One region of the Shewanella inventionis genome, then DNA from elsewhere that is predicted to be linked to it. Evidence: predicted binding sites of a transcription regulator. Region 1 holds the regulator's gene; each other region holds the start of a gene.
What was found. Region 1 encodes sigma-54, which starts transcription at its own class of promoters, with help from an activator protein. Its sites were predicted from a motif close to GTTGGCACGNNNNTNGNNT; they were not measured.
Positions count from the first base shown of each region.

Region 2: a site for sigma-54 is predicted at 2,978-2,996, ahead of K8B83_RS01615 (BON domain-containing protein). Genes of this name have one in related genera too.
Region 3: a site for sigma-54 is predicted at 895-913, ahead of glnA (glutamate--ammonia ligase). Genes of this name have one in related genera too.
Region 4: a site for sigma-54 is predicted at 2,089-2,107, ahead of K8B83_RS15360 (nitrate reductase). Genes of this name have one in related genera too.

Region 1 is NZ_CP082926.1:1,186,883-1,191,171, forward strand. It holds gene ptsN (PTS IIA-like nitrogen regulatory protein PtsN) at 1-343, opposite strand, end outside; gene hpf (ribosome hibernation promoting factor) at 346-633, opposite strand; gene K8B83_RS05455 (RNA polymerase factor sigma-54) at 659-2,143, opposite strand; gene lptB (LPS export ABC transporter ATP-binding protein) at 2,287-3,018, opposite strand; gene lptA (lipopolysaccharide transport periplasmic protein LptA) at 3,015-3,593, opposite strand; gene lptC (LPS export ABC transporter periplasmic protein LptC) at 3,580-4,140, opposite strand; gene kdsC (3-deoxy-manno-octulosonate-8-phosphatase KdsC) at 4,137-4,289, opposite strand, start outside.
Region 2 is NZ_CP082926.1:340,958-345,246, reverse strand. It holds gene K8B83_RS01625 (sigma-54 interaction domain-containing protein) at 755-2,116, opposite strand; gene K8B83_RS01620 (ferritin family protein) at 2,377-2,871, shown strand; gene K8B83_RS01615 (BON domain-containing protein) at 3,045-3,602, shown strand; gene K8B83_RS01610 (hypothetical protein) at 3,609-3,950, shown strand; gene K8B83_RS01605 (TetR/AcrR family transcriptional regulator) at 4,222-4,289, shown strand, end outside.
Region 3 is NZ_CP082926.1:59,980-64,268, reverse strand. It holds gene typA (translational GTPase TypA) at 1-445, opposite strand, end outside; gene glnA (glutamate--ammonia ligase) at 1,021-2,430, shown strand; gene K8B83_RS00305 (diguanylate cyclase domain-containing protein) at 2,777-4,289, shown strand, end outside.
Region 4 is NZ_CP082926.1:3,446,966-3,451,254, forward strand. It holds gene K8B83_RS15360 (nitrate reductase) at 1-2,048, opposite strand, end outside; gene cctA (tetraheme c-type cytochrome CctA) at 2,340-2,675, opposite strand; gene K8B83_RS15370 (NAD(P)-dependent oxidoreductase) at 3,324-4,199, opposite strand; gene K8B83_RS15375 (acyl-CoA thioesterase) at 4,213-4,289, opposite strand, start outside.

The sequences.
Region 1 (4,289 bases):
TACTTAAATGTTGCTGGCACTGATCGGCTGGCACTAACAAAGCAAACAGTATATCTACAGGCTGTTTATCGATAGCATCAAACTGGATTGGCTCTTCACATTTTATAAAAATGCCAATAGGGTGATCGATTGTTGTCAATCGGCCATGAGGTATCGCGATACCATTGCCTATACCTGTGCTACCCATTTTTTCCCGCGCGAGGAGACTTTCAAAAACCTCTTGCGAAGATAGGGTCGGGTACTGGGCAGCGACGATATCGCTGATAAGTTCCAGTACCTTTTTCTTACTGCCCGGTGTGGCACAGGTGGTGCATTCCGGCTGCAGGATGGTACAAAGTTCCATCGTTAGTGTTTTGTATACTTCTCTTTGTGTTTAATTACCTGACGATCGAGCTTGTCTATCAGGGCGTCTATTGCTGCATACATGTCGGTATGTTCTGACATGGCAAAAATTTCTCCGCCTTTTAGGCTGATTTTTGCTTCTGCTTTTTGTTGTAACTTTTCTACGTTGAGCACAACGTGAACATTATTGATCTGATCGAAGTGCCGTTCAAGCTTTGAAAATTTTTCCTGAACGTACTCTCGTAAAGATTCGGTTATTTCAACATGATGCCCAGATAGATTGATTTGCATTACACATCTCCATTGTTGAGTAAAATTATAGACTCTTACGTTGGTTTGAGGGCGGGATTAGCATTGCCTCACGGTATTTTGCAATCGTACGACGAGCAACGTTTATGCCCTGTTCTGCCAGAAGTTCTGCCATTTTGCTGTCGCTAAGTGGTTTTTTCTGGTTTTCTGCAGCGACCAGCTTCTTAATAAAGGCGCGGATTGCTGTTGATGAGCACTCTCCACCATCGTCAGTACTGACATGGCTGGAGAAAAAGTATTTTAGTTCAAATAACCCTCGTGGGGTGTGCATGTATTTTTGTGTCGTGACACGCGAAATGGTCGACTCGTGCATTTCGACTGCTTCTGCAATGTCGTTTAGTACCATGGGTTTCATGGCTTCTTCGCCGTATTCGAAAAACCCTTGTTGGAATTGCACAATACAATTGGCTACTTTTAATAGGGTATCATTTCGGCTTTCAAGGCTTTTGATAAACCATTTTGCTTCTTGCAAATGCCCACGAATAAATTGGGTATCTGACGGGTTTTTGCTGCTACGTGCCATGGCCGCATATTGTTGATTAACACCAATTTTGGGCATATTGTCTGGATTTAATTCAACAACCCAACGACCGTTCTTTTTAAACACGGTGACATCAGGGATGACATATTCATCTTCAGTTGCGGTAATCAATAACCCTGGACGAGGATTAAGTGACTGAATGAGGGTAATCGCATCGCGTAGTTCATCTTCTTTTAGACGAGTTTTACGCATTAATAACCTAAAATCGCGGCCAGCAATCAAATCTAAATAGTCTTTGATAAGCATGCGCGCATTATCAATATGTGGGGTTGAGTCGGCATATTGAGCTAGCTGAATGAGTAGGCATTCACTGAGATCGCGCGCAGCTACACCTACGGGATCAAAATGTTGGATCCGCTTCAGTACCGCTTGTACCTCGTCAAGTTCAATGCTTTCATCGCCCATTGCTTCTAGTATTTCTTCTGTACTTTGGGTGAGATAGCCGCGTTCATCGATGGCATCAATGATGGCTGTTGCAATGGCAAGGTCGGTGTCTGAAAACGGGGTTAAGTTTTTTTGCCACTCTAAATGTTCATATAACCCTTCGGTGGTTTCACCCTGAAAAGGCATATCGTCGTCACGCATGCTGGCGCTGCCTGAACCAGACATGGGTGATGCGGTGTAGACTTCATCCCATGTGGTATCCATGGGGAGATCGTCCATGGTTTCTTTACTGATAGATTCAGTGGTGTCGACGGTTGAAGTGTCTTTTTCTACACTGACATTGCTATTGTCACTGAAGTCGGTGTCTGATTGATCTCGGCTTTCTTTTAATGGATCTTTGGCTTGAGAAAATTCATCTTCTATTTCAAGCAGTGGGTTTGAGTCCAATGCTTGTTGGATTTCTTGCTGTAGCTCCAATGAAGATAATTGCAGCAAGCGAATGGCTTGCTGCAATTGAGGGGTCATAGTTAGGTGTTGACCCATTTTAAGTTGGAGTGACGCTTTCATTTACCGCTTATCCCTAGATGATTTCCATAAAAATAATAATTTCGATAACTGTAGTGGATTGCCACATACGTCGGTGTCATATAACGCTATTTCGGTATCGTTCAACGCAATGAATTAGATAGGTTAAAAGACTTATCACTTAACTATAGCTTGAATTGTTCACCTAAGTACACAGCTCGAACTTGTTGATTGCTCAAGATCTCATCAGGTGTGCCTTCTGCAATTAAATTTCCTTGACTTACAATGTAAGCTCTCTCGCATACGTCAAGTGTTTCGCGCACATTATGGTCGGTGATAAGTACCCCTAAACCACGGCTTTTAAGCTGTTGAATAATTTTTTTAATGTCGATAACAGAGATAGGGTCAACACCGGCAAAGGGCTCATCAAGTAAAATAAATTTGGGGTTGGCAGCCAATGCTCGGGCAATCTCTACACGCCGACGCTCACCACCCGATAACGACATACCCTGGCTGTCGCGAATATGGGTAATGTGAAACTCTTCAAGAAGGTGTTGAAGCTGCTCAATGCGCTCATCATTACTGAGTTCTTTGCGCGTTTGTAACACGGCCATGATATTGTCATGCACGGTGAGTTTACGAAAAATACTGGCTTCTTGCGGTAAATAGCCAATACCTTTGCGGGCTCTTAGGTGCATTGGATCTGATGTTAGATCATCGTTATCGATTAAAATACGGCCTTTATCGCTTTTAACTAATCCAACAACCATATAAAACGTTGTTGTCTTACCGGCGCCATTTGGGCCCAATAAACCTACTATTTGCCCCGTTTTAACAGTTAAGCTTACGTCTTTTACGACTTGGCGAGCTTTGTAGCTTTTGGCTAAGTTTTCAGCGGTTAGGGTAATTTGGGTCATGGTTTAATCTGCTTGTTAACTGGGATCTCGGGCAGCTTTTGTTTAGGTGCTGACTCGTCTTGGAAGTTTTCAGGCTGAATAATGGTGATAACACGATCTTGGCCTTTACCCGTGCTTTCAGCGATGAGCTCCTGGGCTTTAATATTGTATTTAATCAGGTTGCCCGTTACCTGGCTGCCAGCTTGGTCGAGTTTAGCATTACCGGTTAGGGTTAGCGTGGTTGTGGCAAGGTCATAGCTGATTTCGTTAGCACTGGCTGTACCGATTTTGCCATCATCTAATTCTTGAGAAAACGTTGCTGGTTTGCCTGTGGCGATTAGGCGTTTTGACGCGCTATTTTCTGGTGTAAAAGCGCGTAGCTCATCGGCATTAATGTTAATTGTACCTTGCACAACAGTAACTGGGCCGTTAAAGACGATTTGATTGTTTTTAATGTCGGCAGACTGGCTCACCGCAGCAATTTTTAGCTCTTGCTTTAGATCACCTTGTTTGGCCATTACTGGCATGCTCAGCATACAAAGTAAACCACTCAATAGCACAGCGGCATTGGCGCGATGTCGTTTATTGTGACTCATATGTTCCTTCTACTTGGCTTAGTAGCGATAATTTTTGCGAATTCAAGTCAGCATGTAGGCCTAAACCTTGAATCATAAACCCTTTACCTTTGATATACACCATATCTTGTGAACTGCCTATCATGGTTGATAAATCAAGGGCGACAGCTTGCGTTGTTAATGACTGTAAAGGCTCTTCGATATCTATGGCGTCGATAATAACATTATTTTCTAAGCTGACCTGATTGGTTTGTTTATTTAATTGACCTCTATCTGCGCTGAGTTGCCATTGGGCTTTGCCATTTTCTGGGTAAATTAAATAAACTGGCTCTGTAAAATGGGTGATGTCACTCGAAGCGTAGTGTTCCATGTGTTTTGCAGTCACTTTACTTTCTATAAAACCTTGCGCGTTGAATTCGGTCGTTTTAAGGTCATCAGCGATAAAGTCTGGGCGTTCGACACCCACAACTTGAATCGCATCCATTTCGCTACGTTTCACTTGTGTTTGCCAGTACAGCGCAAGTGCAAGGCCAAAAAAAGCAGTAATCCCTATGGTGACTCTGTTCATATACTCATACCATGGGCGCCAGCAAATTTGTCTTGGCTGAGGAGGAGTAGATCGGTGAGCTCACGCAGAGCGCCATGGCCACCATTGATACTGGTGGTCATATGGCAATGTTGTTTTACAAAGGGGTGACCATCTGCAACACAAACAGC
Region 2 (4,289 bases), 850 kb from region 1:
TGCTAGGCAACGATACTCAATGAAATCACTTCTATGACACGCGGTAAACCCATCCATGGGCGCTCTGCGAAAACATCCATGTTTTCGAAGGTCATAGCTGCGATTACATCCGCCGTATGGATATCTTCGATTTAACCTTGTTTGTCATTGAAAGATCTATGCATTTCTGGATGTTTCCATAAAATAAAGATCGGACAAAGGTTGGTTTTCAAATAACGTCTAGTATCCAAAATACCTCGTCATCTCTGTGTTTCATTAATAAATCTATCCGTGTTTGAAACGTTTTGAGCAATTTTCGTGGCGACGTTTTAACTTTATTTGTATCAATATCTCAGATTCAACCGCATTGTTAAACCATACTGCTTTCGGTTACTTATTCATCATGTTAATTCAAACTCTACTCTTTTAAGTTTGCAGATTAAGTAAACATTGATAGGGGCATCATGGATATTTGCGAGCTGACCGTCCGACCCATGGACGGGTCGGCCGAGCTACATGGATGTACTTGCTGCGTGTCAGTGCGTGAATGCCATGATGAAGCCATAATAGTAAACGTTACAGATACATTCTTTGTTGTGGGGTGAAGCGCCACGACGTTAGTGGCCGAAGGCCATAAGCACAAAGCTAACACCTGGATCCCGGCTCAAAAGCATTGCCGGGATGACGATATTGGTGTGTCCCGGCTCAAAAGTATTGCCGGGATGGCTAGATTCGTGGATTTCAACTCAGAATCACTTCTGGGATGATGAGTTTCTTAATCTTCTGAGCTGGTTTGATCTTCGTATTTGCTCAGTTTGTTGTACAAGGTTTTGACACTAATACCGAGCTGCTTCGCGGTGTCATTTTTATTGCCGGCGGTTTGATCTAACGCTTGATAGATTGCCACTTTTTCAAGTTCATCTAAACGCATGCCTGCGGGGATTTGTACATCGTCTTCAACTGACTCGGCCGACTGCTCTAACGGGGTAATATTGATATGGTTTACATCAATAATATTGTCGGCAAGAATGTAAGCGCGCTCGATTGCATGCTTTAACTCTCGCACATTACCAGGCCACTTTTGTTGTTGAATAAGGGCTAAAGCATCATCAGTAAAGGTTTTGCTGAGCTTTTCTGCCGAGTTACGATAGGCCAAAAAGTGCTGAGCTAAGCCGCTTATGTCGTCACCTCTGTCACGTAATGGCGGTACGCGAATTGGAAAGTGGGCTAAGCGAAAGTATAAGTCCTCGCGAAATTGTCCTTGCTCAATAGCCTTGGCGGGGTCGCGGTTGGTGGCGGCCACGATGCGTACATTGGCCTTTTTGACCTTTTGGCTGCCCACTTGTCGATATTCGTTATTTTCAAGCACCCGCAACAACTTCACTTGATGCTCGAGTGGCATTTCGGTGACTTCATCTAAAAATAGCGTGCCACCTTCAGCTTGTTCAAATACACCTGCATGATCTCGGTGTGCCCCAGTAAAGGCACCTTTTACATGACCAAATAACTCGCTGTCGACTAATTCTGGGCTTAATGCGCCACAGTTAATGGCAATAAAAGGCTCGTTTACTCGGCTGCTGGCTAAATGAATCGTATTGGCCACCAACTCTTTACCGGCTCCGCTTTCGCCAATAATAAGCACATTGCTTTCGGTTACTGCCACCTTACGGGTGGTGCGATACAGTTTATGCATGGCGCGCGATGAGCCCACAAGCAGACCATATTGGTCTAGCTCGCTTGAAAATGGCTGGTGTTTTTTAGCAGATAGTGTCGCCAGATCTTGGGCAAAGTCTTGTAAGGTGTCGTCAATCAGAGTCATGTCGTAAGGCTGGCGAAAATGATAACCCGCGCCTGTGGCCATCAGCTTATCGAGATTCGGGTTGGGTTTGCCTTCGCTTAAAAAGATAAATTCGATATCTGCCATTAACTCACTGTTGGCGATATCAACATAATCTTGTTGGCTAAGATTGGCGAGTTCGATAATGGCCACATCGACGGCGTTGTCTTCAAGTTGAGCCAGCCAAGATTGATCGACGCTACTGGCTATTTTATTGAAATGCTGGCAGCCGGGAACTTGTAAAAGCTGGGCTTGTGTTTGCGGCTGGCGCAAATGGTAAAAAAGTACTGGACGACCCATGTCGATATTACTCCCTGTCTATTAATACTCAATGTCAGTCAATGGTGTAAATTTGACAATCAAAGGCGGTAATTCTTTCCTATTCGACGCTTGTCCTGAAAGTGAAATGTCAGCATAACAATTTAAAATCAACAGTTTAATTAAACTTTGTCAATGTGTATGAATTATGCAAGTCATCATAATGACTCAATATGACATTTATTAGCAAGTTACGATACAAGCTAACAGTAAGCGTTACTCGATCGTAAGGAGATATGACATTGAATAGCAAACGAACTCACGAGGTGATGCATGACGGTAGCGACTTATGGTTAATCAATGAAGCCATCGATTTATGCCAGGCGGGGCAACAATTTTATACCCAGGCAACAGAAGGGGCTGACGACTACAATTTAAAACGGATTTTTAGGCATATGGCAGAGATCAGAAAAACGATGTTAAGCCGACTCACAGCATTGTTTAAACAAGTTGAACCGCGATACCCGCAAACAATTGAAAGTATTGATACGTTAAGGCCGTCATTGACCCCCTATTATGCCGAGGCTGAAAAAGCCATCGCGCACAACCGCATGACAAAAGCGATTAAGGTGCTGATTACCGCTGAGCAATATGTGTTAAGCCGCCTCAAGCTTGCCGCTAAGCGCGCGAATAGCCAACGTGTTACTAGGCAATTAGCAGAGAGCATTGCATCGTTGCAAATCAGTTGCGACAGCATGAAAAACTTATCACTTAACGAGTCGAGCCAATCGCCATGAAATTTTTACATCAAGTCGGTAAAAAAGTCCGAAAGTAAGTCACTATTATTGAAAGGCTTTGCACAAACATTAATAGTAAATCATTTTAAAACAGCAACTTAAGAGTCTTGGCACAGTTCACGCACTATCTAAGGTGTAATACAGGATTAACATTAACAATGGAGAATATCTTTATGAAAAAGACGACATTATCAGTATTAACAAGCATTGTTCTTGGTTCAATGGCATTTACTGCAAACGCAGCTCAAGATTGGCAGAATGATGCAAAAGATGCATGGATTGATGGTAAAGCTGAAACCACGTTATTGTTAAACACTAACCTTAACTCTTTTGATATTAATACCGACGTAACAGACGGCAATGTAACCTTAACCGGTAAAGTAAACAGCAGCGTTGATAGGGCACTGGCTGGCGAATTAGTCAAAAGTGTTGACGGTGTCAACGAGGTTAATAACGAATTAACCGTGATGAAACAGCACCATGATAAAGACGATGACAGCGAAACGTTAGCCGAAACCTTAACCGACTCAAAAGTGGCTACTGTGGTGAAAACTCGCTTATTATTTTCAACTGACATTTCGGGTACCGAAATTGATGTTGACGTTGAAAACGGCGTAGTTACTTTAGAAGGTACAGTATCGAGTGACGCTGAACGTGATTTAGCCTTAACGATTGCTAAAAATACCGACGACGTTAAAAAGGTTGTCGATGAATTACGCATTACTGGGTAATCGTGATTGATTAGCTTATTATTAACCAGCCTTCGGGCTGGTTTTTTAATGGGGTCACTTTTAATGGGCAGCAATGATATGCATGATGACAAAATAAGCCGTGGTTATTTGGCGCTATCATCGAGATATTTACCCGGCCTAGTTGTGGCAATGAGTGTGTTGTTAAGCGGATGCAGTAGCGTGTTATGCCAGGCGCAAACAGATAAAGCGACCGATCCTTTAAGCCAATATGACCAGCAAAAACAATGTGAGCAATTGGTTAATCAACACATCGATGATGAACGTCGCCAGCAGCGCGCAGATACCCAACAACTGCTCGATGAGTCTATTAAGCAAAACACCCACTAATTATTCTCCCGCGGCTCACTCTTTGTTACTTTCTGTGTTGCTCATAGCAGTTATGAATGTGTAGCCACAACTCATTGGCCGACTTTTTTACTTAACCTGAATTCAGGTTATTTAGCTCCTTTTTAAGTCAACTCCCTTTACGCTAACCTCACTAATGTCTTTGCCTTTTAGTGCTTATTAATTGCAACGAGCTCCAATGTTATCGATGAACTGAAAACAAATAGACGACTGGTCTATTTTTGTTTATCGTAGCGCCAAATTGGGAGAGCTTATGAACAAAAATACCACCAGTAAACAGTCGATTTGCGCCGTCGGTGAAAAGCTATTTGCTTTACACGG
Region 3 (4,289 bases), 1.1 Mb from region 1:
CGAATAAATCGAATACTTGGTCAATAACCCAATCTGGACGAGCGCCTGGACGGTCAATTTTGTTGATTACAACAATCGGCTTTAAGCCTTGCGCGAACGCTTTTTTGGTTACGAAGCGAGTTTGTGGCATTGGGCCATCAACAGCGTCAACCAATAATAAAACAGAATCTACCATAGATAGAACACGTTCTACTTCACCACCGAAGTCGGCGTGACCTGGGGTGTCTACGATGTTAATACGGTAGTCATTCCACTTGATGGCAGTGTTCTTTGCCAGAATGGTGATCCCACGTTCTTTTTCAAGATCGTTAGAATCCATAACCCGCTCAGTAGCTTCTCCACGAGATGCAAGGGTTCCTGACTGCGCCAACAACTTGTCTACCAGGGTAGTTTTACCATGGTCAACGTGGGCAATAATGGCGATGTTACGTAAATTCTCTAGCACGGATAAACCTCTAAACCATCAATAAAAAAGGGGGGCTTTATAGTGAAACATAATTATAGACACTATAAAAAAGCGTGCCATTCTACTTCAGAGCGGCTTTTGTAGATAGGATTATTTTTGAACACATGGCAATTTTTGTGTGCTTGTGGCCAAAAATCATCTGAAAACCATTATTTTAATAGAAAGTATTACGCTTTTTGTTCTTTTGAGCGGCAGATAAATGCATCAGTTTAAATGCTGATACTGATGTTTATCGCGTTAATGCTTTGATAACGTAACAGGCTTGTCATGCAGAAATGTGACACTGGTAATAATGTTATCTATTTGCTTACGCACCACAATGGACTTTTGCACCATATTGAAACATAGTGGTGCACTGCACTGGTGCAAAATGAGTTTTGCTACTGGCTGCAATATTTTCAAAATGCATAAAATCAATTAGTTAGCTAATTGGCATGATTATCGCTAAGTTGTTGGTCATCGGATGAATGCAAATTCGTTTTCCAGATACGATTTCTGGCGAATATACAAAATTATTTTAAGGGATAACCCTTTACCCTACCGGAGGCTTGAGAATGTCAGTTGAATCAGTTTTAAAGCAACTTGAAGAGTTAGAAGTTAAGTTTGTTGACTTACGTTTTACCGATACCAAAGGTAAAGAGCAGCATGTGTCTATCCCATCTCATCAAGTAAATGAAGATTTTTTTGAAGACGGCAAAATGTTTGACGGTTCTTCAATTGCTGGTTGGAAAGGCATCAACGAATCAGACATGGTATTAATGCCTGATCCAACGACTTTCGTTTTAGATCCATTTACCGAAGAAACCACAGCGCTAATCCGTTGTGATATTTTAGAGCCTGGCACAATGACAGGTTATGACCGTGACCCACGCTCAATCGCTAAAAAAGCAGAAGAGTATTTAAAGTCTACCGGTATTGCCGACACAGTATTGATTGGTCCAGAACCAGAATTCTTTATATTTGACGACGTCCGTTTTGGTACTGACATGTCAGGTACTTTCGTTAAAATCGATGCCAAAGAAGCAGCATGGAACTCAGCTAAAAGCTATGAAGAAGGCAACACTGGCCACCGTCCAATGGTGAAAGGGGGTTATTTCCCAGTTGCTCCAGTTGATTCTTCACAAGACTTGCGTTCTGCAATGTGTTTAGTGTTAGAAGAAATGGGCCAAGTTGTTGAAGCGCATCACCATGAAGTGGCTACAGCTGGTCAAAATGAAATCGCAACACGCTTTAACACCTTGACTAAGAAAGCGGACGAAATCCAAATTCTTAAGTATGTTGTGCACAACATGGCGCATGCTTATGGCAAAACAGCGACATTTATGCCAAAACCAATCGTTGGTGACAACGGTAGCGGTATGCACGTTCACCAATCTTTAGCAAAAGACGGCGTTAACTTATTTGCTGGTGATAAATATGCTGGTTTAAGTGAAACTGCACTTTACTACATTGGTGGTATTATCAAGCACGCTCGTGCATTGAACGCATTCACTAACCCAAGCACTAACTCTTACAAGCGTCTAGTGCCACACTTTGAAGCGCCAGTAATGTTAGCTTACTCTGCGCGTAACCGCAGTGCTTCAATTCGTATTCCTGTGGTACCAAGCCCTAAAGGCCGTCGTATCGAAACGCGTTTCCCTGATCCACATGCAAACCCATACTTAGGTTTTGCTGCATTGTTAATGGCTGGTCTTGACGGTATTCAAAACAAGATCCACCCAGGTGAAGCAATGGATAAAGACTTGTATGACTTACCTGCTGAAGAAGCGGCTGAGATCCCACAAGTTGCAACGTCATTAGAAAACGCACTTGAAAACTTAAAAGCTGACCACGACTTTTTACTTAAAGGTGGTGTGTTCAGTAAAGACTTTATTGATTCTTATATCACTCTTAAGTCTGCAGAAGCTGAGCGTGTATCACGTACAACTCACCCATTAGAGTTTGAAATGTACTACAGCCTATAATGAGTTTGTCTTTTTAGACGACGAAGTATAGCTAGATCAAAACCCCCGATAAGTTATTATCGGGGGTTTTTGTTTTATACCCAAAAGATATGTGTTTCAGAGTTTCACCGTGTTTATGCTGCGGCTTTTGTTGAATTAGCTGATTTTGAAAAGGGAATAACCATTATCCGTAATCAATGCCTTGCCTAAACGCGTGTAAATTCTTGCTGAAATTGAGCATTTTCAGGTTGATTGGGTATACAGTGTGTTGCAAATGTAAATGGATGTGTCTAAGGTGTTGTCTTTGTCTTTTTTATGCTTGGCATTAGCGTAATTTAATTAAGTTGATTGGGTATGTGAGAATTAAATGAAATTATCATTTCGGTATCTATTGTTAATTGCCATGAGTTTAGTTTCATTAATCCCCATTTGTATTTTAGCGTTATGGAGCAGCCATAACGCACTTGACAATGAATACCGCACGGTTCATGACAAGCATCTACTTTTAGCTAAAAATCTATCTCAGGCATTAGACCGATATAGTGTTGATGCTTTATCCATTTTTACTCATGCAACTGACTCCGTGGTACAACAAGATATTTCCCCTCATTTAGTTTCACTGCTTCAGGATATTGATGTTGAGTCTATCGGTGAGTATGACGCTCAAGGTCAGCTGGTTAATGTGTTATTTGGTCCTGAAAGTCTTCAGCCCGTTTCACTCACAAAAGGTGTGAACGTATTTGACCTTGCACAAAGATCTCAAGCAACATTTACCGATGTGCAAAATCTGGGTGGCGAAACGCCTACTTTGTATATGGTCCGCAAAGACCAACAACAACGTGTTTGGCTAGCAGTAATGAACCCAGAATTTATTGATTTATTACAGTCTGCGGTTAAGTTTGGCAAAGAAGGTCACGCCGCAATTGTTGACCGCAAAGGCAATGTGTTGGCTCATCCTAACAAACAGTGGCAAGCCGACAGTAAAAACCTAGCTAAAGTCAATATTGTGCAACAGATGATGGCAGGTAATACCGGTGTAATGGAGTTTTATTCACCAGCAGTACAACAAGATATGATAGCGGCATACACTGTGGTGCCAACAACAGGGTGGGGGGTGATGATCCCGCAACCATTAGTTGAGTTGTATGTGCGAGCCGAATCTCAAATTAACACGATTTTGTGGATAGCCGTTTGGTCTTTTGTTGCCTGCCTTTTACTCAGTTGGTGGATGACGGGGTTAATTACTCGGCCCATTGCCGCGCTCACCACGCAAGTGTGCGACCTAGCAGAACAGCAAACACAGTTAAGCCCTTTACCTAAGCAGCGCATTGAGACAAATGAGTTTGTGACCTTGTTTGACAGTTTTCATCAGATGTCTTTGCAAGTGATTAATAGTCAAAAAGATCTGGCTAAAAGGGTAAAAGATAAAACGGCGGATTTAGCCAAAGCACAAGCGGCTGCATTGCATTTAGCCAATCATGATCAAGTTACCGGTTTAGCTAATCGTATGTCGATTAGACATACCATTAAACAACTGATTAATGCCAAAAAACCTTTTTCTTTGTTATTTATTGACCTAGACGGTTTTAAAAAGATTAATGACACTTATGGCCACGGTGTAGGTGATAGCTTATTAACCAGTATTGGTCAGCAGGTGACAGTATATTTAGAGCGTGACGATATCTTGGCGCGTTATGGTGGTGATGAGTTTGTATTAGTTTTACAAAATGATAAGCAATGCGATAAAGTTAATCAGAAGGCGAATAGGGTGCTAGAGGCCATTAAACAGCCCTATGACATTGGTTCACATCAATTACAGGTGAGCGCTTGCATTGGTGTTGTTCAATATGATGGTACAGATACCGATATCGATAGCTTGA
Region 4 (4,289 bases), 2.3 Mb from region 1:
AATGAAAATTGCTCAGACCAATGCATAGACATTAAAGCCATGCTCTTAGGTATATCTTGGTCAATCACCACACGTGCAAGCGCAAATTGGCTGGTATTATGTTGTACATCCGACTCAAGAGTAACGAGCTCGCCTTCTTTCACTGAATATTGTGCAAGTGTTTCAGGATGCAGTTGAATGATGGGCTCAGGAATACTTGCTCGCAAACTAGCAATATGGCCGGTACGGGTCATGGTGTGCCATTGATCGCGACTACGGCCGCTATTCAATATCACTGTACCGGTCGACGTTGTGCTATTGCTCATATTGGTGTCAGCAGGTGTGACAAATTGCGCCTTACCCGTTGGTGTTGCAAACACACCATGGGTAAATACCCGCACACCTTGTTGACCAATTTGATCAGCCGATGCGATTGGCCATTGCGTGGGTAATAAGTCGTTATACTCACTGTCACTTAAGTTTGTTAATCCACTTAAATCGAATATTTTACTTGGAAAAACCTGTTTCACCTTGGCAGATAACCCAGCAAACTCGCGAAATACACTCGCACTGTTAGTAAACTCAAAACCATTAAAACCCATTTTTTGAGCAACTTGACTAATGGCCCACCAATCTGGTTTGCTTTGCCCCTTTGCAGCAATAAAACCACGCTGACGCGTGATGGTGCGCTCACTGTTAGTAACAGTGCCACATTTCTCAGACCAACCTTGAGCGGGTAACAACACATCTGCCAGTTTTGCAGTATCAGAATCTGGACTGATTTCGGACACCACAACAAAAGGGCAATCTGCCAACGCTTGCGCAATTTTGTTGCTGTTAGGGAGTGACACAACCGGGTTAGTGCCCATAATCCAAATGGCTTTTATTGTGCCTTGTGCGACAGCATCAAACATATCGACCGCGGCGAGGCCTTTTTTGTCTGCAACATGGTCAACTTGCCAAAAATCGGCGAGTAGTTCACGCTCTGGAGCAGAAAACCCCATATGGCAAGCTAACTGAGTTGCTAGGCCGCCCACCTCACGACCGCCCATGGCATTTGGCTGCCCAGTTAAGGAGAAAAAACCGCTGCCAGCCCTGCCCACATGCCCCAAGGCTAAATGACAATTAATAATGGCGTTAGTGGTATCTGTGCCAATAACCGACTGATTAATACCCTGGCACGACGCTGTAAGTACATTTCGATTTTGCGTAAATAATTGATAAAACTGGGTAAGTTCAGCCTCTGTTACACCCACTTGTTTAGCCAGTTTTGCAACATCAGCACTCAACAGCTGTGCATCCCCGACCACCTCTTCAAAGCCTTGTGTATTTGTAGCGATATACTCATGATCAAGCTGTTTATTATCGGCTAAATACCCTAATAAACCATGAAACAACGCCAAATCCGCACCGGGTGCAACAGCGAGATGAATGTCAGCTTGTTTTGCAGTGGCGGTAGCAACGGGGTCTATCACCACTAATGTCGTTTGGTTGGCTTTTTTAGCGGCCAAAATACGCTGAAATAAAACCGGATGAGTCCATGCGGTATTGGCACCGATTAAAATAATCACTTCTGCATGTTCAATATCATCGTAGCAACCAGGCACAACATCTTCACCAAATGTTCGTTGCATGGCACTGACAGCAGATGACATACATAAGCGTGAGTTCGTGTCGACATTAGCGGTTTTAAGATAACCTTTAACAAATTTGTTTGCGACGTAATAATCTTCGGTAAGTAATTGACCAGAAAGGTACAGCGCAACAGAGTTGGGACCATACTTGGCAATCGTTTGGGCAAACTTATCAGCTATTAACGAACTGGCCTCATCCCAGGCTATTGGTATACCTGAACGTAACACTGGATAACGTAATACATTAGGCTGAGATAAGCTGTCGAGTAAACGCTCACCTTTAGCACATAGATGACCGTGGTTAGCAGGATGTTGACTATCTCCCGTTAAAGTGAGTGTAGACACGTCAGCATTTTCCCAATCTGCTTGAGTTGAGGACACACTAACGCCGCACCCTACACCACAATAAGCACAACTAGATTGGATTGTTGACATACATTGACCCTTTCAGATTAATCATTTCATGTGATTAATACTGCGAAAGCCGTGCCAAAAAAATTAACCTACTGATTTAACTTAAAAAGGGAGAGTTTTTACCGCGAAGTAACACTAAAATTGCGCAACATAAGTGCAACACAGCACAGTTAAAGTGCGCAACCAATTGAAAATAAAAGAATTTATATACCTCTAAAGAGGTATGTCCATAAGTTTAAGTTTAAAACGATACTCAGTCTAAAACAAAAATACCGACATAATATGTCGGTATTTTTTAATTAAATAAACGAATTATTTAGCAGTACGACCATCATCATGGCATGTATCGCATGTTGGCTTATCGCCCACTTTAGCTTCATGAGGTGAGTGACAGTCAGCACACATTAATACACCATCATGCGGTTTGTGGTTATCATCCATTTCAGCAAGTGAACCATGACAACTTTGGCATTGTTCAAATTCATATGCGCCATCAGCTGATGGCTCTTCATTAGCATGACAGCTTTCACAGCCACCCATTTCAACGTGAAACTCAGCAAGGGTTTCGTCAGCTGCAAATGATGCAGAAGACATCATCATTACCGAAAAACCTGCCGCAAACAATGCACTTAGCAGTTTGTTGCTCATTATTCATTCCTCCAATTTAGTGTATGCCCACATTCTTTTTATCTGACGCAGGTCCTACACCGAAGCACGACACTTAACTTAATTCATCACTCAACTATTTATATCGCTAATCATTAAATTTGATATCCATAGAGATCTAAATTAATGGACAATTTAAAAGTAGTTAAGCAAGTCACTTTAAGCAAAATTAATTTAGATGAAACAATGATAGCAGTGTTACTGGATTGATTATGTGCGCTACATCATGTAACTCGATGGTTTTTCGTGAATAAATTGAAAGTAAATAACTAGGGTCTGTTGATCTTTGCTGTTTGAATTTTGTTCGAGTTAAAAACGTTTTAATCGAGACGAATGGATTGATGCCTAGTCATCTAAGCAAAATCCATTCAACAAAGAGTAAAACGTTTTTAGCCGAACCTTTCAGGCAGCGTTTGTTGGCCATTTTTACTTCGTTATCGACTTTTTATGTAGAATAACTACACCTCAAAGTCTCTGCCTTGTAGAAATGGCCAACAATTCGCTGCAAAAACAATCTTGAAAGATCAACAGACCCTAATACAGCAAACGCCAATGTTGAAGCGATTTTCAATAAAAAGCCCCCAATTAAATGTGGAGGCTTGTTACTGTCAAACATCGATAATTGCTATATTAACTGCGTGATTTTTCTAGCCGTGCAAGCAAGCTTGAGGTGTCCCAACGGTTACCTTTCATCGCTTGAACTTCTGAATAAAATTGATCAACCAAAGCGGCAACGGGTAAATGGCTGCCATTACGGCGAGCTTCATCTAATGCAATCCCTAAATCTTTTCGCATCCAATCAATAGCAAAACCAAAATCGTATTTACCTTGCCACATGGTTTGATAACGATTTTCCATCTGCCAGCTTTGGGCCGCTCCCTTACTAATAACCTCAATCACTTTAAGACCGTCTAAACCAGCACTTTTAGCAAAATGAAGGCCTTCTGCCAAACCTTGCACAACACCTGCAATACAGATTTGATTAACCATTTTTGTTAACTGGCCAGCGCCTACAGGACCTAACAACTCTGCACAGCGACTATAAGCGTCAATAACCGGTTTTACAGCATCATAATGGGTTTGCTCGCCACCCATCATCACGGTTAACACACCATTTTCGGCGCCTGCTTGGCCACCAGATACCGGCGCATCAAGAAAGGCGATGTTCCGCAACGCTAAATGCGCAGCAATCTCACGGGCAACATCAGCTGAAGCTGTAGTATGATCAACTAACACCGCACTAGGGTGCATACCGTGAGCGACGCCTTGTTCACCAAGTACCACTTGGCGTAAATCATCGTCATTGCCCACACAGGTAAACACAAAATCTTGTCCCTTCGCGGCATCTTTTGGCGTTAACGCTAATTGGCCACCAAATTGCTCAACCCACTGAGTAGCTTTTGACGTTGTACGATTATAAACCGTAACCTCATGCCCTTGTTTGACTAAGTGACCAGCCATAGGGTAACCCATAACGCCTAAACCAATAAATGCAACCTTGGCCATGATTTTTCCTTATTTATTCAACAGATGGTTTAACATGTGCTTCCATTTCAGCACCAATGCGTTTACGCATATCCATTAATCGTAATGCAC